DNA from 4 places in the Plantactinospora sp. B24E8 genome. Region 4 is predicted to be linked to each of the others. Evidence: predicted binding sites of a transcription regulator. Region 4 holds the regulator's gene; each other region holds the start of a gene.

Region 1 (7,476 bases), on a different contig from region 4:
TGGCTGGCGAACGAGCGCAGGGTGGCGACGTCCGTGTCGTCGAACTCGTCCGCGCCGAGCCGGTCGTAGAGGGCGAGGACGCCGATCGTGGCCGGTTCGACGCCTCCATCGGCGCCGCTGTCGGTCCGGAACACGCCGCTGTCGGTCCGGGGAGCATCATGGTCGGCCTGCGGCGCATCACCGTCGGCCCGTAGGGCGCTCGGGTCCGTCCGGCCCGCACCGTCCCGGGTCGGAACGGTGAACGGCACCGCGACGTACGTCCGGCACCGTGGTTCGTACGCGTACAGCGGCGGGCCGTCCCGGTCCAGCCGGCCCCGCCGGGGCTGGCCGCTGGCCGCGACGGTGCCGAGCAGTCCCCGGCCGAGCGGGATCCGCAGCCCGGCCGCCGCCTCATCGCCCGCCACCTCGTCGCCCGCTGACCGGTCGCCTGCCACCTCGTCAGCCGCCGACCCGTCACCCGCTGATCCGTCGCCCTGGCGCGCGGTGGCTTCGGGGCCGCCGTCGAGGGCCGCGTCGGGGCCGGGGGCGGGCGATGGACCGCCAGCCGGGACCGGTGCCGGGTGACGGGCCGGCGCGGGATCGCGGTTCGGCGCCGGGAGGCGGGCCGCCAGCCCGAGGTCGCGGGTCCGCAACTGCTCGTCGAGCCCTTCGACGCACCGGCTCACCAGGTGGCCGTCGGCCGGGTCGAGGAGCAGCACAACGCCGGCCCGGGCGCCGGTGGCCGCCATCGCGGTACGCAGGATCACCTGGAAGATCCCCCGCAGGTCGTGCGTGCTGGCCAGGGTGTCGCCGAGCACGGTGAGCTGGTCACGCAACTGGTGTCGGCTGATGATCAACGCCCGGAGATACGACTGGGTCTCGCGGGTCATCCGGTTGAAGCTGTCGGCGAGCCGACCCACCTCGTCCGGCGCGCGCACCGGTACCCGGGCCGCCAGGTCACCCTCGGCGACCCGGTCGGCGGCCCAGGCCAGTTCGGCCAGCGGGCGGGTGGTCGACCGCGCCAGGCGCCAGGCGGACAGCACCGCGAGAACACCGGCCACGAGGACGACCACGCCGAGGAGTGCGTACCGGACGGTCGGCGGGTCCCGGGGTACCGACAGCACGAGCGGCAGTGGTTGGCCGGGTGACGGCCCGACCCGGCGTACGTACCGGCCGCCTTCGGTTCGCACGATCGTGTCGCCGGAGATCCGCCGGGCCGCGGCGAGCACCCCGGCCCGGGCACCCGTCGACTCCGTACTCTGCGACTCGATGCCGGTCGGATCGCTACCGGTGGGGTCGCTACCGGCTCCCTCGACCGGGTCGACGCCGACCTCCGCCCCGGGGGCCTCGCCCACGGCGCCCGGCCCGCTCGGCGGCCCAACGGACGACGGCTCAGGCGACGGCGGCCCAACGGACGACGGCTCAGGCGACGGCGGCCCGGGCGCGGCTCGGCTCGCCGGTTGGGCAGTGGTCGGGCTGGCCCGCCGCGGCAGCAGGGTCACCGCGGCTCCGCTGGTCGCCGCGAGCCGCCGGACAAAGGCGGCGTCGAGCAACTGGCCGGCCCAGACCGCGCCGACCACGTCACCGGCCCGGTTGCGCATCTCGACCCGGGCCGCGAGCGCGTACGGGCTGTTGTCCACCGCGCCCGGGCCGGTGCAGGAGGTCCACGGCCGGGACGGTGCGCCTGGGGTGACGAAGACGGCGACTCCGCCCGGGTTCGTGATCATGACCGCGTCGGCCAGCCCTCGGTCGACCATCTGCAGGGCCGTACCGGACCGGCTCGTCGGATCGCCGAGCAGCGCGACCGCACCCGCTGTGGCGTGCAGTTGCTGGCAGAGCGCGTTGATCGAGGTGCGGACCGTCGTCGCGGCCAGGTTGAGTCGCTCCTCGACCTGGTGCCGGCTCACCGAGGCGACGGTGCCGGCCACGAACAGCGCACCGAGCAGCACCGGTCCGAGCACGATCGCGAGGAACGCGGTGGTCAACCGTCCGCGCAGCGTCACTCGTCCCCCCGGAAGCTCCGTATCCGATGCTGCGATGCTGACCCCACCGCAGTGATTAACCGGTGTCGCCGCAGGAGTGTTACGTGCCGGATTTTTCGGATGAGGTCGAGCGGGCGAAGGTCGAGGTGCGAGCCCGGCTGCTCGCCCGGCGCCGGGAACTGTCGCCGGCCGACCGGCGGGCCGCCGCCGAACGGCTCCAGGCCGCGCTGGTCGCCCTGGTCCGCCGGGTACGCCCCGGGCGGGTCACCGGGTACGTACCGGTCGGCAGCGAGCCCGGCGGGCCGGAACTGCCGGAGGTGCTGGCCGCCGCACTCGGGTCGACGGGGCAGCTCCTGCTGCCGGTGCTCCGTCCCGACCTGGACCTGGACTGGGCCCCGTACGACGGGCCGGGCTCCCTGGTCGCCGCCGGACGGGGGTTACGTGAGCCACGTACGGGGCGCCTCGGCACCACCGCCGTCGCCGGCGCGGACCTGGTGGTGGTGCCGGCGCTGGCCGTCGACCGGGCCGGGTTACGGCTGGGCCGGGGCGGCGGGTCGTACGACCGGGCACTGGCCCGGGTCGACGCGGCGGTCCTGACGGTGGCCCTGCTCCACGACGGCGAGTTACTCGAGACCGTGCCGGCTGACCGTCACGATCGTCCGGTACGGGCCGCGATCACCCCGACCGGTGGGGTTCGGCCCCTGTCGTCCGGTTGACCGTCGCCCCCGCCACTTCGGCTGGACGAAAGTGGGTAGGATGCCGCACCATTGGCACTCGGATACGTCGAGTGCCAACAGGCTTGCAAGATCCGGAGGGGACAGTGCCCACCTACCAGTACGCTTGCACCGAGTGCGGCCACCAGCTCGAAGCGGTGCAGTCCTTCACCGACGAGCCGCTGACCGAGTGCCCGGCGTGCCAGGGTCGGCTGCGCAAGATGTTCAACTCCGTCGGGATCGTCTTCAAGGGCTCCGGCTTCTACCGGACCGATTCCCGGACCAACGGCTCGAACGGCGCCACCACGGCCAAGTCGGAGAGCACCAAGAGCGCGTCGGGTTCGGCCGGCTCCGGCGACGGTGGTGCGAGCGCCGCCAGCGGTACGTCCGGCTCGACCAACGGCAGCAGCGGCGGCTCCGGCGGCACCGCAGCCAGCTCGACCGGTTCCGGGAGCAAGTCGACGACGACCTCCGCGAGCAGCAGCGCGGCCTGACCTGCCCGTACTACCGTCCGGGTTATCCACAGACCCTCGGGTTGTCCACAGGTCGCCGTTCTCCGGCCTCCGACTGAAGCCGTTCCCACCTAACGTGCAGACCATCGGACGACGCCAATCGATGTCGGCGTCGCCAACCGAGGGAGGCACGTCGTGGCGCTCGACCGTACGGACACCGAAGGCGACGCCAGCCTGCGCCCGAGCCGCTGGCCGCCCCGGCTGACCGGCGGTTCCACCCTCCGGTGGGCACTCGCCGCCGTCCTGCTGTTCGTCGCGTTCGGCGTGGTCCAGCTGGGCGCGCCGGACTGTGTCGCCCGGGAGCCGAGCGGAGTGCCTGGCTCACCCGGCCCGGCCGGCCCGTTGGCTGGCGGCCCGTCGACTGGCGCCACGTCGGCCGGCGGGCCGTCGGCTGGTCGCTCCGGCTCGGCACGTCCGCCCGGCGGCGGGGCCGACGGAACAGGAGACGGGCAACCTCGGCGCGACACGACGCCGGACGAACGAGAGCCGGCCCTGCCGGTGCCGGCCGGGGCGGTCGGCGTGCCCATCCGACTCGCCGAGCCGGCGGCACTGGCCGTGACCCGACCAGGAGTTCGGGTGGACCTGCTGGCGGCCGTGCCGGAGCCCGGACGGGCTGCGGCGAAACCACTGCTGGTCGCCGGCCGTGCCCTGGTGCTCGACGTCCTGGTTCCCGAGGAGGGTGCCCTCTACCTGGCTCTGCAGCCTGAACAGGCCCGGCGCGCGATCGCCCTACCGGACACCGCGCGATTCTCGATCATCGTACGACCGTGACCGTGGCCCCGGCACGTCCGCGATGCCGGACAGACCGCCGGCAAGCCCGGGTTCAGTCCCAGTGCGGCGGGCGTTCGGCAAGCAGCCGGTCGTCGTTCGAGACGGCCCGCTCACCCCAGCCCCGGTCGGTGTCGTCCACGGTCTGGTCGGGCAGCACCCGATAGTCGTCGGTGAGGTCGACCAACCGGTCGTCATCCCTGGCCACGCGCGGCGTGACCGGTTCGTCCGTCCTGTGCACGCACAGAAGCGTACCCGCCGGCCACACCCGGCCGGCCGCCCGACGTCGTGGAGGTTGGTACCGTCGGACAGCGTGACGACGCCCAGCGGTGACTCCGCCGATGACGCCTTCTGGCGTCGGCCCACCGGACCGCCCGCCGAGCCGGCATCACCGTCGGCCGAGCGGACCGGCGGCGCCGGACCCCGGTACGCCGGCCCGCCGCCGAGCGGCATGCCACCGCCCGAGTGGCGGCCGACGCTGCACGTACAGCCTTCGCCGCCGCGGGCGCTGCCGGCGCAGGACCTGCCCGCCCTCGACGCCGCCGAAAGCAACGCCCGGACCCTGACCTACGGCATCGGCCTGGTCGGGGGCGCGGTGGTACTCGTGCTGATGTGTCTGCTCTGCTCCCGCATCCTGTTCTGAGCAGCGGGACGCCCCGAACCGCCGACACGGACGGCCGGCCGCGGATACGGCCGGCCCCGAACACGGAGTCGCCCCCGACCCGCGTCGGGGGCGACGGTGACACCGGACGGACGGACTACAGGACGCCCTCCCAGACCGCCTGTGCCCCGCTGTCCCCGGTCAGGTAGACGAACCAGACGTTGACCACGGCGAGCACCACGATGACCGCGCCCAACACCAGCCCCAACCACCGTGGCACGGACCGGCCCGGCCGGGTCAGCACGAGCAGCACCAGGGTGACCACCCCGAGAGCGATGCTCGACCCGAATGTCTGGTTCCCGTACGCCTGATGGTCGTTGACCTGCTGGATGATCTCGTCGGGATAGTTCTTGGCGATCAACACGTCCCGCAGTTCCTCGCCGGACAGCTTGGCGAGCAGGGCCGCCACGGGGGCGGCCACCGCCAGCAGACCCGCCGCCCAGTCGAGCCGACCACGGAACCGGGGCAGTACGGCGTACGCCGTGGCCACCAACGCCAACAGTGGCACGAAGACCACCGCGGCGTGCACCAGCAGTACATGTGCGGGCAGGCCCATGACTTCCCTGAGCACCCTGCCTCCTCCTGACAGCTCGGATTCGCCGGACCACCCCGGTACGGCGGAGTCGATCACTTGCCCGATCTACTCCGGTACACGGGACAGGAGTCGGGACGGTTCACTCCGGTTCCCTCGATGATCCTGGCTGGTCCCGCCGGTGTGGTGACCACCACGATCATCCTTTACTCGCCTTGTTGCCACCCCATCCACGTGCTGTCATAGATGGATGACTGGCGAGGAACTGCTCCGGTCGAGGGGCCTTCGGGTCACCCGGCCGCGCCTCGCCGTGCTGGAGGTGCTGGCCGGCGGCGGCCACCTGGAGGTGGACGAGATCGCCCAGCGGGTGCGGGAGCGGCTCGCCTCCGTGTCCACCCAGGCCGTCTACGACGTACTCGGCGCGTTGTCCCGGGCCGGCCTCTCCCGTCGGATCGAGCCCGCCGGGTCCCCCGCCCGCTACGAGGCCCGGGTCGGTGACAACCACCACCACGTCGTCTGCCGGGGCTGCGGTGAGATCGCCGACGTGGACTGCGCGGTCGGCTCGGCCCCCTGCCTCGACCCCGTGTCGGCGTACGGCTTCGAGGTCGACGAGGCGGAGGTCACGTACTGGGGGCTGTGCCCGAGTTGTCAGCAGCGTCGGGCCACCGACACCTGACCAGTGCGCCGGCACGGCCAACCGCCCCGGCCCGCCACCTCCCCGTCCCCGGCGTCGCTGTCCCCTGTCACCGCCACCGGGGAACCCTGCCACCGACACCGGGGAACCCTGCCACCGACACCCGACGCCTGTCGGCGACGCCGGAACCGTTGGGCCCGGTCACCGGGATGGTGAGGCCCCGCCGGTCGGGCCTTCCTCGGCGGGCGCCAACGCCCGTTCCACCGCCGACCACGGATCCCGGGTCGGTGCCTCGGCTCCGGCCGGACAGGTACGCCGGTAGTCGCACCACCCGCAGAGCGTGCCGGGCGAGACCGGGAACGCCTCGTCCGGGTCGACGCCGTCGGCGACCGCCCGCTCGGCGGCCATGATGTCCCGGGCGGTCTCCTCGGCCCGGGACACCTGTCGGGCGAGCGACTCCACGGTGTGCTCGTGGGCGGCGACCGTGGCCGACGGCAGGTGGTGCAACTCCACCCGACGGCACGGCCGGCGGAACACCCGTTCGGCCGCGTACGCGTACAGGGCGAGCGCCTGGGAACCTCGGGCGTCGTCGGCGTCCAGCCCGCTACGACCCGTCTTGTAGTCCACGATCACCAGCTCCGGCCCGTCCGGACCCGGTCGTGCGTCGATCCGGTCGGCACGGCCGTTGAACGCCAGGACTCCGGTCTTCACCGCCACCACCCGCTCCACACCCACCGGGTCGGCGTCCGGGTCGAGCGTCTCCACGTAGGACTCCAGCCACTCCAGCGCCCGACGGAACACCGCCCGCTCCTGGGCCTCGTCGCGGTAGCCCTCCCGGACCCAGGTCCCCTTCAGCAGGGTCGGCAGCGCTTCCGGGCGACGGCGGTCGGCGGGCAGCGCGTACCAGTTGCGCAGTGTCGTGTGCACGCTCGCGCCGAGGGAGTTGTGTGCCCACGGCGGCCCCTTCGGCGGTGCCGGGCGGTCGACGTACGCGTAGCGGTAGCGCCGGGGACAGTCGGTGTAGGAACCGAGTTTGCTCGGAGTGCAGACGAAGAGCCGCTCGGGCATGCCGTCGAAGCCGAGCTGTTCCGGCCCCGGGTCACGTGGCCGGGGAGTGGCACGCGACCGAGGGGTGTGATTACCCGGAGAGGATGGCCTTCGCACGGCCCCGATCCTGCCATGTCCGTCCGACACGACAACGGCTCAACCCGCGCGGCCGACGCGGCTCGACGAACCCGACGGCTCAGCCGACGCCCCGGCGCGGGTCGACGAGGACGACGGCTCAGCCGGCGAGTCGGTGCGCGTCGACGAACGCGACCACCGCGTCGGCGATCAGCTGCACCGCGATCGCGGCCAGCAGGAGGCCGGCGATCCGGGTGAGCACCTCAATGCCGGCCGGGCGGAGCACCTTCACCACGATCCCGGAGAAGCGCAGGATCACCCAGACCGCCGCCATCACCAGGATGATGCCGACCCCGATCGACAGGTAGTCCGGTATCCCGTCGGCTTCCTGGACGAAGAGCATGGTGGCGACGATCGCGCCGGGGCCGGCGAGCAGCGGCGTACCCAACGGGACCAGGGCCACGTTGGAGGTGGTCTGCTGATTGGGGTCGCCGGACTTGCCGGTGAGCAGTTCCAACGCGACGAGAAGCAGGAGCAGGCCGCCGGCGCCCTGCAACGCCGGCAGGTCGACGT
Region 2 (7,476 bases), on a different contig from region 4:
AGGGCCTGGCCAGTGTGGCCGCGCTGCTCAAGCCCAAGGGCGAGAAGCACATCGACGAGTTCCTGCACGACTACCAGACGATGGTGCTGACCGACCGGATCGTCGGCAACAGCCGGCTCGGGATCACCCTCGGCACCAGCAAGAAGAAGGTCACCTCGGCGAGCCTCAACTCGACGGTGAACCTGGCCAACCCGGCCGCCTACGCCACCCCCGGCGCGGCCCCGAACGGCGCCGACTACCTGCCGCTGTTCGACGCCAAGGGCCAGGTGCTGAAGGGCTCCGACCTGCGGTCGCTGAAGTTCACCGGCGACAGGACGCTGCCGCCCGTACCGCTGGCCTGGACCGTCACCAGCGACGACCCGGACCGGCCCGGCAACCCGGTGCTCTTCTCCGGCAACGAGAACAACACCGACGCCAGCGCGGTCGTGAAGGTGACCGTGCCGACCGCCGACCCGACCCTGACCTTCGCCGCCAAGTACGGCGCCGAGGCGGGCTACGACTACGGCTACGTGATCGTCTCCACCGACGGCGGCACCACGTACACCGCGATCCCCGGTGACCGGACCGTCGACGGGCCGCGTGGTCCCGCCCTCAACGGCACCACCAACGGGTTCGAGACGCACCGGTTCGACCTCTCGGCGTACGCCGGCACGTCGATCCTGCTCGGCTTCCAGTACGTCAGCGACGGCGGCGTCAACGAGGGCGGCTGGAAGATCGACGACATCGCCGTCGGCGGCACCACGCTCAGCGACGGCGCCAGCCTCACCCCGTTCGACTCGATCACCGAGGTCAAGCCGACCACGGTGGCGGGCTGGAACCTGCGGCTGATCGGCATCGACGCGAAGCACTCGATCGTGCTGCAGCGTGACTACAGCACCAAGAACGGCGTCAAGCTGGGCCTGCTCGAACTGGCCCCGCTGCTGCTCTTCCCGCAGGTCGTCGCGATCGTCTCGTACGACGAGCCGACCGAGCAGGTCGGGCAGTTCGCGCCGTACACCCTGACGGTGAACGGCGTGACCCAGCCGGGCGGCCGCTGAGCACACCAGGACGGGCCCCTTCCCGTCGCCGGACGACAGCCGGTGACGTGGAAGGGGCCCTTCCGTATCCGCTGATCAGGTCAGCGGACCGTCACCTGGACGGTGTGCCAGCCGGTGGCCCCGTCGGGGTCGACCGGACGCCGCTGCCCGGTCTGCACCGCGCCGGTGGCGTCGGTGGCCCGTACCTGGAGGGTGTGGTCGCCCGGGGTCGCGGTCCAGCGCCACGACCACTGCACCCAGGTGTCGGTGGAGACCGTGGTGGCCAGCGTCGCCGGCTGCCAGTCCCCGTCGTCGACCCGTACCTCCACCCGCTGGATGCCGGTGTGCTGCGCCCAGGCGACCCCGGCGACGGTGACCGGGCCGGCGGTCACCGGCCGGCCGCCACGGGGGGTGTCGATCCGGGACTGGGTCTTGATCGGTCCCTGCGCCGACCAGCCCCGGGGCACCCAGTACGCGTCGAAGTCGGCGAAGCTGGTCAGCTCCAGTTCCACCACCCACTTGCAGGCGGAGACGTAGCCGTACAGGCCGGGCACCACGACCCGGACCGGGAAGCCGTGCTCGATCGGCAGCGGCTCGCCGTTCATGCCGACCGCCAGCATCGCGTCCCGGCCGTCGGTGAGCACCGAGGTCGGACTGCCGCAGGTCCAGCCGTCGACGGAGCGCCCCACCACCTGGTCCGCGCCGTCCAGCGGTCCCGCCTCGGCGAGCAGCGGACCGAGCGGTACGCCGAGCCAGCGGGCGTTGCCGATCAGGTCGCCGCCGACCTCGTTCGAGACGCAGGCCAGGGTGATGTGCCGTTCGATCATCGGGCGGGCGAGCAGGTCGGCGTAGCTGAGCGTGATCGGGTTGCGGACCCGACCGTGGATCCGCAGCCGCCACCGTTCCGGATCCACCTGCGGTACGGCCAGCGCGGTGTCGATCCGGTAGAAGTCCCGGTTCGGCGTGACGTACGACGACAGTTGCGGCACGCCCAGTTCGGCGCCGGGCGGCACCGGCGGGGCCGGGCTGGCCGGGGCGGGCAGTCGTACCGCCGAGCGGGCCTCGGTGACCCCGCGCCGGGTGGCGGCCCAACGCCCGCCGAAGCCGGCGACCGCCGCCGCCCCGAGGGCGTATCCGACGCCGGTCAGGAACCGCCGCCGCCCCTCCCGGTCCACGCCGGCCGCGGCAGGCCGGTCGGTCGGAGCCCGGCCCGGCGGAGTCTCGCCGTTCGGGGTCCGGAGCAGCGGGGCGCCGAGCGGGCCGGCGAGGAGGAGTCGGAGCAGTCCGGCGGCCAGGGCGGCGCCGATCAGTGCGGGCAGTACGGCGGCCGGGCCGGCGCCGGGTCGGGTCAGCGCCGCCACCGCACCGAGTACGGCGAAGGCCCCGACGCCGGCGTACCCGAGCCGCAGGGAGCGGATCGCGACCAGCCCGATCAGTGCCGCGAACCCGCCGAGGAGCACGGCGGTGCCGATCAGCAGGGCGATCTTGTCGTAGACGTAGAAGACGTCGGTGGCGAACTGTTTGAGGGGTGCGGGGGCGAGGTCGACCACGGCGCCGCCGACCGCGACCAGCGGCGCGGAACGCGGGCCGGTCAGTACCGCCACCGCCTCGGCGCTGCCGACCGCCACGGCGGCGCTGGTCACCCCGGCCAGGGCGGCGAACCATCCCGCCCCGGATGGCCGCGATCCGGACGACGGTCGTCCCGACGCCGGCGGCCCGGAGCCTGCCGGCTGCTGAGGCGACGGCTCGGTGCTGTCGGGGTCCTGCCCCGAGGTGGTGCTCACCGCACCAGTGTCGCCGGCCGACCGATCCGCCTGGTAGCGGGCCGCAACGGCGATAAGTGTTCCGTAACAACTGGCCGACGGGCACCACGAGGAACAACCGGCCGACGGGCACCACGAGGAACAACCGCCCCACGGGCGGGAGGTGACCGACAGACGACAGATCCGCGTGGCCAGGGCGGTCCCGGGGAACGCCGCCGGGGTGGCGGCGCTCCGGGGCCGTACCCCTGAGCACGCGGATCTTGTCGGTTGTCCGGCGGTGCCGGTCCGCGACGTCGTCAACCCCGTCGGGGGTCGCCGGGCCGCGGGGGCGTCAGGTCAGAAGCCGGGGCCGTGCTGGTGGCCGTGGCCGTGACCGTGCCCGTGGCCGTCGGCGGCCGGCTCGGCCTTTTCCGGCTTCTCCACCACCAGGCTCTCGGTGGTGAGCAGCAGGCCGGCGATCGAGGCGGCGTTGGTGACCGCGTTGCGGGTCACCTTGACCGGGTCGATGATGCCGGACTTGACCAGGTCGACGTACTCACCGTTGGCGGCGTCCAGGCCGGTGCCCCAGCCGCTCTCGGCGACCTTCTGCACGACCACGTAGCCGTCGTGTCCGGCGTTCTGCGCGATCCACCGCAGCGGCTCGACGAGCGCCTTGCGGACGATCGACACCCCGACCTTCTCGTCGCCGGTCAGGCCCAGGTCACCGTCGAGCACCGAGACGATCTGGGTCAGCGCGGCGCCGCCGCCGGGCACGGTGCCCTCCTCGACCGCGGCCTTGGTGGCGGAGATCGCGTCCTCGATGCGGTGCTTGCGCTCCTTCATCTCGACCTCGGTCGCCCCACCGGCCTTGATCACGGCGATCCCGCCGGAGAGCTTGGCCAGCCGCTCCTGCAGCTTCTCCCGGTCCCAGTCGGAGTCCGAGGCCTCGATCTCCTTGCGGATCTGGGTGATCCGGTCGGTGACCTCGGTGTCCCGGCCACGGCCGTCGACCACGGTGGTGTTGTCCTTGTCGACCACGATCCGCCGGGCGCTGCCCAGCACCTCGAGGCCGACCGACTCGAGCTTGTAGCCGAGCTCGGGGGCGACCACCTCGCCACCGGTGAGGATCGCCATGTCCTGCAGCATCGCCTTGCGGCGGTCACCGAAGCCGGGCGCCTTCACCGCGCAGACCTTCAGGGTCTTGCGGATCGAGTTGACCACCAGGGTGGAGAGCGCCTGGCCCTCGACGTCCTCGGCGACGATCAGCAGCGGCTTGCCGGTCTGGACGACCTTCTCCAGCAGCGGCAGCAGCTCTTCGATCGAGGAGATCTTCTGGGTGGTGATCAGGATGTACGGCTCGTCGAGGACCGCCTCCTGCGCCTCCGTGTCGGTGACGAAGTTCGGCGAGATGAAGCCCTTGTCGAACTGCAGGCCTTCGGTGACCTCCAGCTCGGTGGCGAGGGTGGAGCCCTCCTCGACGGTGATCACACCGTCCCGGCCGACCTTCTCCATCGCCTCGGCGATCAGGTTGCCGATGGTGGCGTCCTGGGCGGAGATGGTGGCGACGTTCGCCACCGACTCCCGGCCGCCGACCTCGACCGCCTTCTCCAGCAGCGCCTCGGAGACCTTCGCGGCGGCCGCGTCGATGCCCCGCTTGAGCGAGGCCGGGCCGGCACCGGCCGCGACGTTGCGCAGGCCCTCCCGGACCAGCGCCTGGGCGAGCACGGTCGCGGTGGTGGTCCCGTCGCCGGCGACGTCGTTGGTCTTCGTCGCCACCTCCTTGACCAGCTGCGCGCCGAGGTTCTCGTACGGGTTGCTGAGTTCGATCTCCTTGGCGATGGTCACGCCGTCGTTGGTGATCGTCGGAGCACCGAACTTCTTGTCCAGGACGACGTTGCGCCCGCGCGGGCCGAGAGTGACCTTGACCGTGTCCGCGAGCGTGTTGACACCGTGCTCGAGCAGGTGCCGGGCGTCGTCCGAGAAGCTCAGGATCTTCGCCATCTGTTAACAAAGTCCCTTCACGCAGCGCTGCCCCGGCCCGGCGGGGCCGGTCCGGGGCAGCGTCACTGGATCGGTCAGATCACTTCTCGATGACGGCGAGGACGTCGCGGGCGGAGAGCACCAGGTACTCCTCGCCGGCGTACTTGACCTCGGTGCCGCCGTACTTCGAGTAGATGACCGTGTCGCCGACCTTGACGTCAACCGGGATCCGGTTGCCCTTGTCGTCGACGCGGCCCGGGCCGACAGCGAGGACGGTGCCCTCCTGCGGCTTCTCCTTGGCGGTGTCGGGGATCACGATGCCCGACGCCGTGGTCGTCTCAGCCTCGTTCGCCTGGACCAGGATCCGGTCCTCGAGCGGCTTGATCGCAACCTTGGTCGCGGTAGTCACGGGCATACCCTCCTGGGGTACTTGGTTTCTGTGCCGGTCGGCACGCCGACCGGCGTTGATCTGCCACATGCCACCGGGCGGGTCCGTCGTCGCGGGTGCCGGTCCGCCTGGCGTTCAGCCTCCGGACCGGAGCCCGGAAACTGGCACCCTCGGCTTGAGAGTGCTAACCGGAGGTTATGCCGGCAACTAGCACTCCGTCAAGGAGAGTGCCAACCCGACACACTCCGGTGGGGCACCCGCCAGGGCCGGACCGCCACAATGAGCCGGTGGATCTCGACCTGCTGGCTGCCCTGCGTACCCCGGACGGGGAGACCGCGCTGGCCACGGCGGCGAAACTGACCGACGGTGATCCGCTGCTCGCGGCGGCCACGCTGCGGGCCGCCGGCGTCCCCGCCGGCCTGGCCGCCGCCGCGCTCACCCAGGCCGAGCTGCGCCGCCGGGCGGTCGGCAAGTTCGGACCGGACGCCGCCGGGATGTACTTCACCCGGGCCGGGCTGGAACAGGCCACCCGGGGCCCGGTCGCGGCACGCCGCGCCGCCCGGTTACGCGCCGCCGGGGTCCGCACCATGGTCGACGTCGGTTGCGGTCTCGGCGCGGACGCCATCGCCGCCGCCCGGACCGGCATCCGGGTGTACGGCGTGGAGGCCGACCCGTTGACCGCGGCGATGGCCGCCGCGAACGCCGAGGCGACCGGGGTGGCCGACCGGTTCACGGTCACCACCGGCGACGCCACCCGGTTCGACGTCACCCAGTTCGACGTCACCCGGTTCGGCGCCACCCGGTTCGGCGGCGACCCGGTCGACGCGGTCTTCTGCGACCCGGCCCGACGCCGGGCCGGCACCGGTCGCCGGGTCTTCGACCCGGCCGCCTACTCGCCGCCCTGGGACTTCCTGCTCGGGCTCGCCGAACGGGTGCCCCGGACGGTCTTCAAGGTCGCCCCGGGCATCGACCACGCGGTGCTGCCGGCCGGGGCGGAGGCCGAGTGGGTCAGCGTCGACGGCGACCTGGTCGAGGCGGCCGTCTGGTGCGGCCCGCTCGCCGACGTACCCCGCCGGGCGACGGTGCTGGCCGGCCCGGTGGCCCACGACCTCACCGGCCCCGGGACGGGCCGGGCACCGGTCGGCCCGGTCCGCCGCTACCTGTACGACCCGGACGGCGCGGTGGTCCGCTCCCACCTGGTCGCCCAGTTCGCCGACACCGTCGACGGCACCCTCGCCGACCCGGAGATCGCGTACGTCTACGCCGACCGCGCCGTGCCGACCCCGTACGCCCGCTGTCTGGAGGTGGTCGACGTGCTGCCGTTCTCGCTCAAGCGGCTCCGCGCCCTACTCCGGGACCGGGCGGTCGGCCGGGTGGAGATCCTGAAGCGCGGTTCCGCGCTGGAACCGGAACGGCTCCGCCGCGACCTGCGGCTGAGCGGTCCGGAGTCAGCCAGCCTGGTGCTCACCCGGGTCGCCGACGCGCCGACCGTGCTGCTCTGCCACCCGGTCCGCTGACCGTCCCCCGATCGGGTCCTCCCCCGCACGTTTGACCGGGGCGGATGGCAGGGATTCCGGTGCTGGCGACGCGACCGTCACAGGGCGGACGGACAGCCGTCGCCGGGCGGGCGGACAGCCGTCGCCGGGCGGGCGGACAGCCGTCGCGTCGCACGGCGGACGGACAGCGGAGGAGCTGCGGACCATGGACCTCAAACTCGAGATCGTCGTACTGCCGGTCACCGACGTCGACCGGGCCAAGGAGTTCTACACCCGGCTCGGCTTCCGGGAGGACATCGACTTCGCCGGCCCGGACGGCTTCCGGGTCGTCCAGTTCACCCCGCCCGGCTCGACCGCCTCGATCACCATCGGCAGCGGGATCACCGACGCCACGCCCGGCTCGGCCCAGGGCGTCCACCTGGTCGTCGACGACATCGACGCGGCCCGGGCGAAGCTCGTCGCCCGGGGGATCGAGGTGAGCGAGGTCTTCCACGACGCCGATGGCGCGTTCCACCACGCCGGCGACCGCAACCGGGTCGCCGGCCCGGATCCGGAGCGGAAGTCGTACGCGTCGTTCCTGTCGTTCCAGGACCCGGACGGCAACGGTTTTGTCCTCCAGGAGGTCACCAGCCGGATGCCGGGACGGATCAGCCACGTCGTCTACGACTCCCGGGAGCAGCTGACCGCGGCGTTGCGCGACGCCTCCGACGCACACGGCCGGTACGAGGCGGAACTCGGCCACGAGGACCCCGACTGGCCGACCTGGTACGCCGACCACATGGCCCGGGCGGCCGGTCTCGACAACTGACCGCCCTACTGGTCCGGTCAGTGCCGTTCCGGCGGAGCAGGCGTGT
Region 3 (7,476 bases), on a different contig from region 4:
CAGACCGAGGTCTGGGCGGACCAGCAGCCCGACGCGCCGCCGTACTGTCGTCAGCGTTTCGTCGGCGGACTGCGGCATCCGATGCCGGGCGACGAGCAGCGGCACATGCTGGCGTACCTCGACGGCGTGGCCGTCGGCTACCTGGAGATCCGGCTGCCGCAGTTGGAGAACCGGGAGAACGCCCAGGTGACCCTCTCGGTGCTGCCGGCGTACCGGCGGCGCGGGGTCGGCCGCGCGCTCTACGACCACGCCGTCCGCCTCGTCCGCGCCCTCGGTCGCAAGCGTCTGCTCGGCGAGGTGTTCACAATGAACCCGGACGGCGCCGCGACAAGCGCCGGTGACGCCTTCGCCGCCGGGCTGGGGGCGCACGCCGCGCTCACCGACATCCGTCGTCGACTCGACCTGACCCGGCTCGACGAGCCGGAACTCGACCGGCTGTTGGCCGCGAGCCGGGCCCGCGCGGACGGCTACACGACGGTCTTCTGGACCGGTCGGACCCCGGACGAGTATCTCGCCGACGTCGCCTACCTGGACAGTCGGCTGATCGAGGACGCCCCGCTCGGCGACGTGACCTGGGAACCGCCGGTGCCGGACGCCACCCGGATCCAACAGGCGGAGGACGCCCTGATCGCCCGGGGCTCCCACTGGTACAACTGCGGCACCCGGCACGACGCCACCGGCCGGCTGGTCGCCTGGACGGCGATCAACATGAGCGCCAGCTCCGACACACACGCCTTCCAGTCGATCACGCTGGTCGAGCCGCGCCACCGGGGTCACCGGCTGGGCACCCTCGTCAAGATCGAAAATCTCCGGTACGTCATGGCGCAGCAGCCGGCACTGCGGATCATCGACACCCACAACGCCGCGACGAACAGCTACATGATCTCCATCAACGAGGCCCTGGGCTTCCGCGCGGTCGGCGGCCTGACCAGCTGGCAGGTGACCCTGTAGGTGCCGTCGCCCCGGTGACCTGCCCGATCCTCCGGGCAGGTCGGCGCGGGTCGCAGGCTGGGCCGGGGCGGGCGGCTGCGGCATGATGACGGGATGACGGAGACCCCGCACCCGCTCTTCACCCGGCACGCCGACACCCTGGAGCGTGCGCTGACCGCCATCACCGAACGCGGCTACTGGTCGGCCTATCCCGAGTCGCCCAGCCCCCGGGTGTACGGCGAGACCGCCGCCGCCGACGGCGAGGCCGCGTTCCGCGCGTACCTGGCCGGGAAGTTCCCGCTCGACCAGCCCGGCACCGTCGACTGGGTGACCACCGAGACGAGCCCGTTCGGCATCGAACTCGGCGTGCAGTACCCGCACGCCGACGCCGAGACCCTGCTCGCCGCCGCCGCGACCGCGCTGCCCGGCTGGCGGAACGCCGGCCCGCAGACCCGGGTCGGGGTCTGCCTGGAGATCCTCGCCCGGCTGCACGCGCACATCTTCGAACTCGCGAACGCGGTCCACGCGACCAGCGGCCAGGCCTTCGTGATGGCCTTCCAGGCCGGCGGGGCACACGCCCTGGACCGGGCGCTGGAGTCGCTCGCGTACGCGTACCGGGAGATGACCCGGCACCCGGCGGCCGCGACCTGGGAAAAGCCGGCCAAGGGCGAGCCGCTGCGGATGGCCAAGACGTTCCACGTGGCGCCGCGCGGGGTGGCGCTCGCCATCGGCTGCAACACGTTCCCGACCTGGAACACCTACCCGGGTCTGTTCGCCTCGCTGGTCACCGGCAACCCGGTGGTGGTCAAGCCGCATCCCCGGGCCGTGCTGCCGCTCGCCATCACCGTCCGGTACGCCCGCGAGGTGCTGGCCGAGGCGGGCTTCGACCCGAACCTGGTGCTGCTCGCCGCCGAGGCGCCCAACGAGCGGCTCGCCTCCACCCTCGCGCTCCGCCCCGAGGTGCGGATCATCGACTACACCGGCTCCACCGAGTACGGCGACTGGCTGGAGGCGAACGCCCGGCAGGCCGTCGTCTACACCGAGAAGGCCGGGGTCAACACGATCGTGGTCGACTCCACCGACGACTTCGCCGGCATGTGCCGCAACATCGGCTTCTCGCTGGTGCTCTACAGCGGACAGATGTGCACCACCCCGCAGAACATCCTGGTGCCGGCCGCCGGCATCAACACCGACCAGGGGCACAAGAGCTTCGACGAGGTCGCCGCCGGGATCGCCGGGGTGGTCGGCAAGCTCACCGGAGACCCGGCCCGGGCGGTCGAGCTGACCGGCGCGGTGGTCAACGACGGCGTACTGGCCCGGCTCGACGAGGTTGCCGGGGTCGGCGAGGTGGTGCTCGCCTCCCGGACGGTCGACCACCCGACGTACCCGGGCGCGGTGGTCCGTACCCCGCTGATCGTGAAGCTCGGCGCGGACGCCGTGTCGACGTACGGGCGGGAGTGGTTCGGCCCGATCTCGTTCGTGATCGCCACCGACTCGACCGAGCACAGCCTGGCCCTGTTCCGGCAGACCGTCGGTGAGCGGGGCGCGCTGACCGCCGCCGTCTACGCCACCGACGAGGCGGTACTCGACGCCGCCGAGACCGCCGCCATCGAGTCCGGGGTGCACCTGTCCTGCAACCTCACCGGCGGCGTCTTCGTCAACCAGTCGGCGGCCTTCTCCGACTTCCACGGCAGCGGCGCCAACCCGGCGGCGAACGCCGCCCTCACCGACGGCGCCTACGTCGCCAGCCGCTTCCGGATCGTCCAGTCCCGCCGCTGAGCGGCGAGGAAGGCCCCTTCCCGCCTCGGGAAGGGGCCCCTCCTGGCCGGCGCCGGTGGTGGCGTGCGGGTCAGGCGGCCCGGGACATCTGGAGTTCGCGCAGGGCCGGCACGGTCGGGTGCGGCACGCGTACGCCGGTGTCGACAAAACCGAGCCGCTGGTACGCCCGTACCGCCCGGTTGTTGCCGACCACGACCTCCAGCAACAGTTCGGGCCGTCCGACCGCCCGGGACCAGTCCGCCACCGCGTCGACCAGGGCGGCGAGCAGACCGGTGCCCCGCCAGGCCGGGGTGAGGTAGACGGCGAAGACGACCGTACGCCCGGGTTGGCCGGGTGCGGCCTGGCCGCCGGCGTGCCCGACCAGCCGGCCGTCGACCTCGGCGACGAAGGCGGCACTGCGGTGCCCGGTCGCCATGGTCGCGATCCGGGCCGCGTACTCGGCGTGTGACCGGGCCGCCGCGTCGGCGAGGGTCTCCAGGAAGGCCAGCGGCGAGTCGGCGAGCATCTCCAGTCGGAGTGCCCGCATCCGGGCGGCGTCGGTGAGCCGGATCCGACGTACCGTCGGCGGCCCCGGCGGGTGCGGGAGCGCGCTGGTCGGCAGCGGTGGTTCGGCGGGGCCGTCGGGCGGTGGGCCGGCGGCGGTTTCCGGAGCGGGAGCCGACACGTCGGTCATGGTCGCACGTCGTAGCCGGGAGCATTTCGACGGGTCACCGCCGGGGTGCCGGGGCGGTCAGGTGGGCGGTGACCTGCGCAGCGACGGTCGCCGATAGCCGGGCGGGTGGTGTCGGGCGTCCGGTACCCGGCTCGCTGACCGTTTTGGACTAGTGCGCTGCCGCCCGACCTTGGTGTACGGTGCGGATTCGGCCGCTTGATTTGTTCGATCCGTCAAGGGGAGTGACAGATTCGGCGGTCCCGGCAGGCGTACGTCGACGTCGGGCTTGGTCAGCCCCGGCGCGAAGTAAGGAAGTGCACCGTGGCGCAGGGCACCGTGAAGTGGTTCAACAGCGAAAAGGGCTACGGCTTCATCGCGGTTGACGGCGGGCAGGACGTTTTTGTCCACTTCTCCGCGATCCAGATGGACGGTTACAAGGCACTCGACGACGGTCAGCGCGTCGAGTTCGAGATCGCCCAGGGCCAGAAGGGCCCGCAGGCGGAGCAGGTCCGGGTCATCGCCTGAGCCGGCGGGCCGCGGTCGTTTCCGTTCACCGGGCAACCCCGGAGCCCCGGCCCGTTGACTCACGCTCTCTCCTGGCAAGCCCTGACCTGCGGGAAACCCGGGTCAGGGCTTGATCTGACGCGCCAGCGGCACGGCTGCCGGACGCCGCGCCCGGTGACTCGACCAGATCTGTGATCCGGTGGGGCCGGCTGCGCTGGTGATCCGACCCGTGTCGGCGGATTCCGGCGCGACATCGTGTTCATTCGCGGTATTTCCGGGTGGCCCGGCGGGTCGTGTCCCGAGCCGGTTGTCCGCGATCTCCGCGGGACCGGGACGTCCGATCGCGGCGCCCTCGGTCGCCGATCGCGGGATGCCCGACGGGCGGCAGGACGGACCGGCCGGTGTCCGTTGTTGATCTTTCGGTCCCGGCTCGACCGGGCACGTCGACCCCGCCACCCCGGTCGCCGGTCGGCTCCCGTCGCCCCGTCGCCCCGACGTCCTCGCCGGGGGTGGGTCCCCCTGCCTCGTTCCGCCCGCCTGCCGGCCTGCGGCGGGCCGTCGCGGCGGTCCTCCGGTCCGGTCCACTCGCTTGCACTCGGCATGGGAGAGTGCTAAACAAGTGATTGGCACTCGCGCGTCGCGAGTGCCAGAGGTCGGGGCGGTAGGGCCACGGTCGCGGGTTCGTCGTACGGGCACGCGGCACATGGCCGGTCGTCGCGGGCTGTCCGGCCCGGCCAACGGACGTCACTGTCGCACAGTGCGACGGAGTTGACCAGGCGCTTCAGCGCCGGGGACGGCCCCGTCCGCCAGTGCCGTAGTGACGTCCGAAGGTGCGTAACCAGGCGGCAGGTCGGAGCCGACGAGACTCCGGCGGCCGTGAGTGTCCAGGAGGACAACGCCGTATGGCCAAGATGATCGCGTTCGACGAAGAGGCGCGCCGCGGCCTCGAGCGGGGCATGAACACCCTCGCCGACGCCGTGAAGGTGACGCTGGGCCCCAAGGGCCGCAACGTCGTGCTCGAGAAGAAGTGGGGCGCCCCCACCATCACCAACGATGGTGTGAGCATCGCCAAGGAGATCGAGCTCGAGGACCCGTACGAGAAGATCGGCGCCGAGCTGGTCAAGGAGGTCGCCAAGAAGACCGACGACGTGGCCGGTGACGGCACGACGACGGCGACCGTCCTCGCCCAGGCGCTGGTCCGCGAGGGCCTGCGCAACGTCGCGGCCGGCGCGAACCCGATGGCCCTCAAGCGGGGCATCGAGGCCGCGGTCGCGAACGTCTCGGAGGAGCTGAGCAAGCTCGCCAAGGACATCGAGACCAAGGAGCAGATCGCCTCCACCGCCTCCATCTCCGCTGGTGACACCAGCGTCGGCGAGATCATCGCCGAGGCGATGGACAAGGTCGGCAAGGAAGGCGTCATCACCGTCGAGGAGAGCAACACCTTCGGGCTCGAGCTGGAGCTGACCGAGGGTATGCGCTTCGACAAGGGCTACATCTCGGGGTACTTCATGACCGACCCCGACCGGATGGAGGCCGTTCTCGACGACCCGTACATCCTGATCGTCAACAACAAGATCTCGACGGTCAAGGACCTGCTGCCGATCCTCGAGAAGGTCATGCAGTCGGGTAAGCCGCTGGCCATCATCGCCGAGGACGTCGAGGGCGAGGCCCTCGCGACCCTGGTCGTGAACAAGGTCCGGGGCACCTTCAAGTCCGTCGCCGTGAAGGCGCCGGGCTTCGGTGACCGCCGCAAGGCCATGCTGGGCGACATCGCCATCCTGACCGGCGGCCAGCCGATCAGCGAGGAGGTCGGCCTCAAGCTCGACGCCGTCGGCCTCGACATGCTGGGCCGCGCCCGCAAGGTCGTGGTGACCAAGGACGAGACCACCATCGTCGACGGTGCCGGCGACGCCGACCAGATCCAGGGCCGGGTCAACCAGATCCGGGCCGAGATCGAGAAGAGCGACTCCGACTACGACCGTGAGAAGCTGCAGGAGCGCCTGGCCAAGCTGGCCGGCGGTGTTGCGGTGATCAAGGTCGGCGCGGCCACCGAGGTCGAGCTGAAGGAGCGCAAGCACCGCATCGAGGACGCCGTGCGTAACGCGAAGGCGGCCGTCGAGGAGGGCATCGTCCCCGGTGGTGGCGTGGCGCTGGTGCAGGCCGGCAAGACCGCGTTCGACAAGCTGGACCTCGCCGGTGACGAGGCGACCGGCGCGCAGATCGTCAAGCTCGCGCTGGACGCTCCGCTGCGGCAGATCGCCGTCAACGCCGGCCTCGAGGGCGGCGTCGTGGTCGAGAAGGTGCGCAACCTGGAGGCCGGCCACGGCCTCAACGCCGCCAACGGCGAGTACGTCAACCTGCTCGAGGCGGGCATCATCGACCCCGCCAAGGTGACCCGGTCGGCGCTGCAGAACGCGTCGTCGATCGCGGCCCTGTTCCTGACCACCGAGGCTGTGGTGGCGGACAAGCCGGAGAAGAACCCGGCCCCGGCCGGTGCGCCGGGCGGCGGGGACATGGACTTCTGAGTCCAGACTCCACGTCGTGAGGGGCGGGCCGCGCGAGCGGTCCGCCCCTTCGTCGTACCCGGCGTTCGCCTGTGCCCCGCGGCATACCCGGCGGGTCGGCTGTCGTCAGCTCGGCAGCCGTCGCTGGTTCCGCCGCTTCGCCGCCCGGCTGAACGGTCTGCCGACCTCGACCGGGACCTCGACCGACTCCCGGTCGTCGACCGCCCCACGGGCCTGGGCCCCACCGAGGTCCCCTGGGTCGTCCCCGGGTACCGCCGCGCCGGCACCGTCGACAGCGTCGTGCCGTCCGACGACGTCGTCCTGGCCGAGCCGGGGCACCGGGGTCTCGGCGGCGGGCAGGTCCGTCGGCGGATGCGCCACCGGACGCAACTTGTCCACCGGGTCGTCGTCATTCGCCATGAGTGCCTCCTCCCCGCAAACGGTAGGAGGTGACCGGCGGTGCGAATGGGTAAATGGCGGTTTGTAGGTACACATCCGTTATCAACCGTGCTCGGCTGATCAGAGCTGCTTGCGGTAGAGGAAGAACACCCGCTCGACGGTCGCCCCGGCAGCCCGGGAGTAGAACGGGACCGGCCCGACCCAGCCGATCTGGGCCCGACGGTGGCCCGCCGCGTACTGGTCGCGCAGACAGCGCCGCAGCAGCACACTGCCGATCCCCAGCCCCTCGGCGGCCGGCGCGGTCCCCATCGGCCCGAACCAGCTCGGCCGGGACGAGCCGTACGCGGCGAAACCGAGCAGTTCCGGCTCCCCACCCCCCTGCGGAGTACGGACGGCGAGGTGGCAGCCGGCGTCGTCCGGCCCGACCGAGTGCGCCAGTTCGGCGTCCCAACTGCCGCCGAAGGTGTCCCGGGCGAACCGGGTCAGTTCCGGCACGTCCGCCGGTCCGGCACGCCGTACCGTGACACCCTGGGCGGCCAGCCGCTGTTCGGCGGCGGCGGTGGAGCGCAGCGCCGGCGAGGACTCGTCGGAGAGGTCGGCGGTCATGTTCCAGGCCGTACCGTCCGGGGTGTAGCCGAGCGCCAGCGCGGTGCAGACCGCCGGGGTGTACCGGACGTCGATCCCCGGCCACGCGTAGTGCGGCGCGTT
Region 4 (7,476 bases):
CCGGGCGGGGCAGCGAGTTCCACAGGTGGCTGCCCGGGATGACCTTGGTGGCGCCCCGGCCCTTCTCCGAGAGGTCGGAGAGGACGTACGCGACCTTGAGCGAGAACATCGGCCGCGGCAGGTTCGGGTCCATCGTCTCCGGGTCGGAGTTCTGCCGGTACCCGTCCTGGTGCCAGCCCCAGTAGGGCTTCTCCGGCTCGAGCGCCGGCGGCGTGACGTCCAGGTGGTTGTGGTGCGTGTAGATGTTCCAGCCCGCCAGGCCCCACATGTACGGGAACGCGATCGGGTGGGTGAGCAGTTCGCCGAAGAGCTCGTCCCGCTCGAGGAAGCCCAGCAGGTGCAGGGTGCCGTCCTTGGTCGTCCGGCCGGCCGCCTTCTCCTCCGCGTAGACCCGGTCGACCGCCTCTTCCAGGGCGGCGCGGTGGTCCTCGGTCAGGACGTTGCGGAGCAGCAGGAAGCCCTGCTCGTGGAACTCCTTGCGGTCCGTGTCACTGATCGGCTCGTATCCCGTCCGGCCGCCGTAGTCGAACACCGCGTCCATCCCCTCCCCTGAGGTGAAACTCGTTCTGAGCACACAGGCTGCCGATCGTAACGCGGTACGCAAGACCCGCAGCGCTGTGCGGGACCCGGGCATCGGCGAGTGTCGGTGGACTTCGTACCGGTGGCACGGACAGAAATGGCGATCTGACAGAAAGTCGCTACTGCGCTGATCTTTTGCGAAGAAACCCGGGTTATGCCCGTTTGTGCAATCACTGCGGGTTATCGGATGCAGTGTTTTACGGCGGCTGGACGTCGCAACCGGCCGGGTGGGAGCCGTCCGCGAAGGAGCCGGAGGGCGCCTGTCCGGTGGGGCGCCACTCAGTCCGTGAAGACCTCGGCGACGACCTGGTCGGCGGTCGCGGCGCCCTGGACCGGCGACCACCTGCCCTCGTCGGCGGTCCACTGCAGGTCGCCGAAACGAACCCGTTTCACCCCGTGGTCCCCGGCGTGCGACACCAGCCAGTGCGCGTAGCGCCAGCCTGCCTGCACGCTGGAGGTGGGCACCGCCAGACCGGTCAGCTCGGCCGGGGAGACCGTGTCCAGCCGACCCCAGTCGAGGGTCAGGCCGGCGCTCAGCGCCGCCGCCGCGGCCGAGCCCCGGATCACCGGGTCGCGGCTGACCGTGCAGGCCACCGCGCCGGTGGCGTTGCCGAGCAGGGCCCGGGTCAGCACCTCCGACTCGTCGGCCCACTGCTGGTACGCCCGGGGAAAGGCGGACCGCTGCACCTTCTGGGCCGCGTCGGTGATCTCCATCTGCTCCCAGCCGCGTACCTTGCGCAGGGCGTCGTAGAACTTGGTGGCCGCGTACCGAGGGTCCCGGATCCGTTCCGGTGTGCCCCAACCCTGACTCGGCCGCTGCTGGAACAGGCCGACCGAGTCCCGGTCGCCGCCGGCCAGATTGCGCAGGCGCGACTCCTGGAAGGCGGTCGCCAACGCCACCACCACGGCCCGTTCCGGCATCTTCCGTCGGATCCCCACCGCCGCGATGGTCGCCGCGTTCGCCATCTGCTCGGCGTTGAGGCTGACCCGACCGTCGGCCTCGACGACACAGCCGCTCGCCGGGCGGGGCAGCGGCAGCTTGTGCCCGAACTCGCGGGCTCCCAGGTAGATGCCGAAGCTAGCGACCGTCGCAAGGGCCACTCCCGCCGCCACCACCGCCCGAGTCCGCACCGCCACCCCCTGATCGATAGTGGGCACAGCCTACGATGACCGCCCAGCCTCCCGGCAGTGCCGGCGTGGAATGTGCCGGGCCGTACCGGTTGTCGCTTTCCGGCTCGCCGGCTCGCCGGCCCGCCGGCCGTCGGTCGTCGGGTCGGCTCCCGGTTACCCGTCGGGCGGGTCAGATCTCGGGTACCCACCGGGCGGGCCGCTTCTCCCGGAACGCCGCGACACCTTCCCGCCCGTCCGCGGAGTGGAAGTACCGCACCGACAGGTCACGCAGCTCGGCCAGTTCGGCCCGGAGGTCGGCGGCCGGTGGGCGACGCAGCAGTTCCTTCGCCCCGGCCAGCGCGGCGGGCGCGCCGCGTACCAGCGCCAGACAGTAGGAGGCCACCGCCTCGTCCAGCGCCTCGGCGGGGGTCACCGTGGTGACCAGGCCGATCTCGGCCGCCCGGCGCCCGTCGAAGACGTCGCCGGTCAGGTACAGCTCCGCCGCCGCCCGGGGCTGCAGCCGGGGCAGTACGGTCGCCGAGATCACCGCCGGGATCACCCCGAGGCGTACCTCGGTGAAGGCGAAGGTGGCCTCCGGTACGCAGATCGCGATGTCCGCCGCCGCGATCAGTCCGAGACCACCGGCCCGGGCCGGCCCGCCGATCCGGGCCACCACCGGCTTCGGGCACTCCCGGATCGCGGCGAGCACGTCACCGAGTTTCGCCACCGGCACGGTGCCGTTCTCGTACGCGGCCGCGGTCTCCTTCAGGTCCGCGCCGGAGCTGAAGACCGGCCCGGTGTGGGACAGCACGACCACCCGTACGGCGTCGTCGGCGACCGCCGTGGCCAGCGCGTCGAGCAACTGGGTCAGCAACGGGGTGGAGAGCGCGTTCCGGTTGCCCGGGCTGTCCAGGGTGAGAGTCGTCACTCCGTGGGCGGTCGAGACCCGGACGAGCGGTTCGGGGGCTGAGGTCATGCCGGCACACTAGTCGTATGCCCGGAACCCTCCCAGAAGGCGAACCCGTACCCGTCGACGGCTCGCTGCCCGACACCGCCCGGACGGAGGTGGGCAGGCGTGGCTTCGGGGTCTACGTGCACGTCCCGTTCTGCGCCAGCCGCTGCGGCTACTGCGACTTCAACACGTACACCGCCAGCGAGCTGGGCGGCGGCGCCGGCCGGGACGGCTACGCCGACCAGGTGCTCGCCGAGTTGACGCTGGCCGGCCGGGTGCTCGGTGACAGCCCGCCGCCCCGGGTCGACACGGTTTTTGTGGGCGGGGGTACTCCGACCCTGCTCCCCACCGACGACCTCGCCCGGATCCTGGACGGCATCGACCGGCTGTGGGGGCTGGCCGGCGACGTGGAGGTCACCACCGAGGCGAATCCGGAGTCGGTGACCCGCGAGTCGTTGAAGGCGCTGCGGGCCGCCGGCTACACCCGGATCTCGCTCGGCATGCAGTCGGCGGCCGCGGGGGTGCTGGCGGTGCTGGACCGCCGGCACAGTGCCGGTCGGGCCACCGCCGCCGCCGAGGAGGCCCGGGAGGTCGGCTTCGACCACGTCAACCTCGACCTGATCTACGGGACGCCGGGGGAGAGCGCGGACGACTTCGCCGCCTCGCTCGACGCCGTGGTGGGCGCCGGGGTCGACCACGTGAGCGCGTACGCGCTGATCGTCGAGGACGGGACCCGGCTGGCGGCCCGGATGCGGCGCGGCGAGCTGCCGTACCCGGACGACGACGTGGCCGCGGACCGCTACCTGGCGGCCGAGGCCCGGCTCGGCGCGGCCGGTTTCTCCTGGTACGAGGTCTCGAACTGGGCCACCTCGGCGCAGGCGCGGTGCCGGCACAACCTGCTCTACTGGACCGGCGGCGACTGGTGGGGCCTCGGCCCGGGGGCGCACAGCCACGTCGGCGGGGTCCGCTGGTGGAACGTCAAGCACCCGACGACGTACGCTGCCCGGCTCGGCGCCGGGCAGTCCCCCGGTCAGGGGCGGGAACTGCTCTCGGCCGAGGACCGACGGGTGGAGGACGTGCTGCTGCGGCTCCGGCTCGCCACCGGCCTGCCGCTGGCGGTCCTCGACGGGCCGGGGCGGGCCGGCGCGGCGGAGGCGCTCGCCGGCGGGCTGCTGAGCCGGCCGGCGTACGAGGAGGGTCGGGCGGTGCTGACCCTGCGCGGGCGGCTGCTCGCCGACGCCGTCGTCCGTGACCTGCTGCCCTGACCACCGGTACCAGCGGCATCGCGGGCGACGGCGGTGTCCGACGGCCCGTGCCCGGGGATCGGCGAACGCGTGGTGGCGTCGATGACCCCGGCACGGGCCGTGGCCGGTCCGGCCCGGTCGGGACTGGCTGACTCCGGCCCGGTCGGGGCTACTTGACCATCCGGAAGCTCATCGGATAGCGGTACAGCACACCCTCGTTGGCCTTCATCCCGCCGAGGATCGCGAAGATCACCGCGATGAGCCAGGTGATCAGCGGCAGGAAGAACAGGATGCCCAGGGTGCACATCGAGATGATCACCGCCACGAACGAGGCGATGCCCCAGGTGATCTGGAAGTTGAGCGCCTCCACCGCGTGTGCCCGGACCGTCGGCGACTCGTTCCCCTTGGCCAGCATCGCGACCAGGGGCGCGATGAAGCCCGCGATGATCGCACCGAAGTGCGCGATCAGCGCCCAGGTCTTCTCGTCGCTGGTGGCGTAGCCGGCCGGGGCGGGAGCGCCGTACGGGCCACCCGCCGGGTAGCCGCCGGGCGGCGGGTAACCACCAGGGGGTGGGTAACCGCCGGGCGGCGGGTAGCCGCCAGGGGGCGGGTAGCCACCGGGCGGCGGGTAGGCGCCGCCACCCGAGGTGGGCGGCGGGTAGCCGCCACCCGAGGTGGGCGGGGGATAGGCGCCGCCACCCGAGGTCGGCGGGGGGTAGCCGCCACCGGAGGTGGGCGGGGGAGTGCCCGGCGCGTCGTACGGATTGTGCGAGCCGTACTCTCCGGGAGGGCGAGGTGGTTCAGTCATGGGGGTCACGGTAGGTGCACCGTCCAAACGGCGCCAGACGCCCCCTGGCGATTGAAACTGGACAATAGTCGACCGTACCGGCTGGCCCGGCCAGGGTAGGGTGTGCCAACAAGCAGGTGGTCCGGGATCGGCAGGCGCGGGAGGCCCGGATCGCGGCGCCCATCCAGACGATCATCGCGTCTCCTGCGCCGTGGTCGTAGACTGGCACTCGATACGGTCGAGTGCCAAGGTGTATCCGTGGCCCGACCGTGTGGTCGCCCCGGTCGTGTCGGCAGCCGGGGCCGGGACGTCGCAGGGAGGTGAGGATGGGTCTCGACGACCGCAAGCTCGACGTGCTGCGCGCGATCGTGGAGGACTACGTCGCCACCCAGGAGCCGGTCGGCAGCAAGGCCCTGGTCGAACGCCACCAGCTCGGGGTGTCTCCAGCCACCGTCCGTAACGACATGGCCGTGCTGGAGGAGGAGGGCTACATCCGGCAGCCGCACACCAGCGCCGGCCGGGTGCCCACCGACCGGGGATACCGGCTCTTCGTCGACCGGCTCTCCCGGGTGAAGCCGCTCACCCCGGCCGAGCGTCGGGCGATCGAGCGTTTCCTGGTCGGCGCGGTCGACCTCGACGACGTGGTGCACCGCACCGTACGGCTGCTCGCCCAGTTGACCCGGCAGGTCGCGGTCGTGCAGTACCCGAGCCTCGCCCGGTCCTCGGTACGCCACCTCGAACTCGTACCCATCTCCACCACCCGCCTGATGCTCGTCATGATCGCCGACACCGGTCGGGTGGAGCAGCGCCTCGTCGAGTTGCCCGCGCCGGCCAGCGCGGACGACGTGATCGACCTGCGGCGCCTGGTCAACGAGCGGCTCGGTGGCAAGCGGCTCGTCGACACCCCGCCCCTGGTCCAGGCACTGGTCGAGGAGGCGCCCCCGGCGCTGCGGTCGGCGATGGCCACCCTCGCCAGCGTCCTGCTCGAGACCCTTGTCGAACGGCACGAGGAACGGATCGCCCTGGCCGGCACCGCCAACCTCGCCCGGGGCGGCCTGCTGGACTTCCAGGGCTCGCTGCGTCCGATCCTGGAGGCGCTGGAGGAGGAGGTCATCCTGCTCAAGCTGATTGGCGAGGTCGAACCGAACACCCTCCAGGTACGCATCGGCGACGAGAACGAGATCGACAACCTGCGGGCCACCTCGGTGGTCAGCACCGGCTACGGGCCAGGGGCCACCATCGTCGGTGGGCTCGGCGTGTTGGGACCGACCAGGATGGACTACCCGGGCACCATCGCCACGGTGCGGGCCGTGGCACGCTACGTCGGCGACGTGCTGGCGCAGAACTGACCCACCCACACCTTGCGCAGAACTGACCACCAAGGCTCAGCTGACGACCGGCGGACGGTAACGCGAGACAGACATGAGGACACGGAACGCAGTGGCCAGGGACTACTACGGGATTCTCGGCGTCAGCCGGGACGCCTCCGACGACGAGATCAAGCGTGCCTACCGCAAGCTGGCGCGGCAGTACCACCCGGATGTGAATCCGGACCCGGAGGCACACGAGAAGTTCAAGGAGATCAACGCCGCGTACGAGGTCCTCTCCGACGACCAGAAGCGGCAGATCGTCGACCTCGGCGGGGACCCGCTCGCGCCGGGCGGCGGCGGAGCCCCCGGACCGGGCGGTGCCGGTGGTCCCTTCGTCGGCTTCCAGGACATCATGGACGCGTTCTTCGGGGCCGCCGGTGGTTCCCGGGGGCCGCGACCGCGTACCCGGCCCGGCGCCGACGCCATCCTCCGGCTGGAACTCGACCTGCACGAGACCGCGTTCGGGGTGGAGGCGCCGATCACCGTCGACACCGCGGTGCTCTGCACGACCTGTTCCGGCGCCGGCACCGCACCCGGCACCCACCTCTCCACCTGTGAGGCGTGCGGTGGGCGCGGCGAGGTCCAGTCGGTGCAGCGGACCTTCCTCGGCCAGGTCGTCTCGTCCCGGCCCTGCACCGTCTGCCAGGGCTACGGCACGATCATCCCGCACGCCTGCCCCACCTGCGCCGGTGACGGCCGGGTCCGGACCCGGCGGTCGCTGACCGTCAAGATCCCGGCCGGGGTCGAGGACGGCATGCGGATCCGGCTCGCCCAGCAGGGTGAGGTCGGCCCCGGTGGCGGCACCGCCGGTGACCTGTACGTCGAGATCCACGAGCGTCCGCACGACGTCTACTCCCGCAAGGGTGACGACCTGCACTGCCGGGTCACCGTGCCGATGACCGCGGCGGCGCTCGGCACCCGGCTGACCATCAAGACGTTGGACAGCGAGGAGCCGGTCGACGTGAAGCCGGGTACCCAGCCCGGGTCGACGCTGCGGCTGCGGGCCCGGGGCGTACCGCACCTGCGCGGCACCGGCCGGGGCGACCTCTACGTGCACCTCGACGTCCGGACGCCGACCAAGCTCGACGCCGACCAGGAACGGATGCTGCGCGAGTTCGCCAAGACCCGGGGCGAGGAGGTCGCCGAGCTCAGCAAGCAGGGCGGCTTCTTCTCCCGGATGCGCGACGCCTTCAACGGCCACGGCTGATCCGACCCGCCAGCTGATCCGGCCGCTGCCGGGGCCGAATCAGCAGCGGCTGGACGCCGGTGGGTTAACCTGCTCGGCGTGAGTGCCCCGTTGTTCCTGGTCGAGTCGCTGCCGTCGGCCGACGTCGTCACGCTGGACGGACCCGAAGGCCACCACGCCGCGACCGTGCAACGGCTGCGGACCGGCGAGGAACTGCTGCTCGCCGACGGGCGGGGCGGCACGGCCAC

The links. Region 4 encodes HrcA, which represses chaperone genes, less so after heat shock. Its sites were predicted from a motif close to GGTTNGCACNCTCNNNNNGAGNGTGCNAACC; they were not measured.
Region 1: ABGB21_RS16145 (FmdB family zinc ribbon protein) is a predicted target of HrcA. The motif match lies at 2,727-2,757, and genes of this name have one in related genera.
Region 2: groES (co-chaperone GroES) is a predicted target of HrcA. The motif match lies at 5,286-5,316, and genes of this name have one in related genera.
Region 3: groL (chaperonin GroEL) is a predicted target of HrcA. The motif match lies at 4,487-4,517, and genes of this name have one in related genera.

The regions. Positions count from the first base shown of each region.
Region 1 is NZ_JBDPMH010000009.1:56,267-63,742, forward strand. It holds gene ABGB21_RS16135 (diguanylate cyclase) at 1-1,982, opposite strand, end outside; gene ABGB21_RS16140 (5-formyltetrahydrofolate cyclo-ligase) at 2,066-2,677, shown strand; gene ABGB21_RS16145 (FmdB family zinc ribbon protein) at 2,782-3,168, shown strand; gene ABGB21_RS16150 (flagellar biosynthesis protein FlgA) at 3,322-3,957, shown strand; gene ABGB21_RS16155 (hypothetical protein) at 4,010-4,195, opposite strand; gene ABGB21_RS16160 (translation initiation factor 2) at 4,268-4,597, shown strand; gene ABGB21_RS16165 (DUF2231 domain-containing protein) at 4,713-5,186, opposite strand; gene ABGB21_RS16170 (Fur family transcriptional regulator) at 5,398-5,823, shown strand; gene ABGB21_RS16175 (PD-(D/E)XK nuclease family protein) at 5,983-6,849, opposite strand; gene ABGB21_RS16180 (MarC family protein) at 7,064-7,476, opposite strand, start outside.
Region 2 is NZ_JBDPMH010000004.1:340,499-347,974, forward strand. It holds gene ABGB21_RS09705 (choice-of-anchor J domain-containing protein) at 1-1,037, shown strand, start outside; gene ABGB21_RS09710 (molybdopterin-dependent oxidoreductase) at 1,118-2,659, opposite strand; gene groL (chaperonin GroEL) at 3,116-4,759, opposite strand; gene groES (co-chaperone GroES) at 4,839-5,153, opposite strand; gene ABGB21_RS09725 (class I SAM-dependent methyltransferase) at 5,414-6,643, shown strand; gene ABGB21_RS09730 (VOC family protein) at 6,828-7,430, shown strand.
Region 3 is NZ_JBDPMH010000049.1:3,941-11,416, forward strand. It holds gene ABGB21_RS34870 (GNAT family N-acetyltransferase) at 1-951, shown strand, start outside; gene paaN (phenylacetic acid degradation protein PaaN) at 1,045-2,709, shown strand; gene ABGB21_RS34880 (GNAT family N-acetyltransferase) at 2,780-3,382, opposite strand; gene ABGB21_RS34885 (cold-shock protein) at 3,683-3,886, shown strand; gene groL (chaperonin GroEL) at 4,768-6,390, shown strand; gene ABGB21_RS34895 (hypothetical protein) at 6,496-6,789, opposite strand; gene ABGB21_RS34900 (GNAT family N-acetyltransferase) at 6,889-7,476, opposite strand, start outside.
Region 4 is NZ_JBDPMH010000010.1:56,363-63,838, forward strand. It holds gene ABGB21_RS17270 (phytanoyl-CoA dioxygenase family protein) at 1-574, opposite strand, end outside; gene ABGB21_RS17275 (hypothetical protein) at 859-1,716, opposite strand; gene ABGB21_RS17280 (enoyl-CoA hydratase-related protein) at 1,880-2,665, opposite strand; gene hemW (radical SAM family heme chaperone HemW) at 2,683-3,906, shown strand; gene ABGB21_RS17290 (DUF4870 domain-containing protein) at 4,055-4,693, opposite strand; gene hrcA (heat-inducible transcriptional repressor HrcA) at 4,999-6,021, shown strand; gene dnaJ (molecular chaperone DnaJ) at 6,113-7,249, shown strand; gene ABGB21_RS17305 (16S rRNA (uracil(1498)-N(3))-methyltransferase) at 7,328-7,476, shown strand, end outside.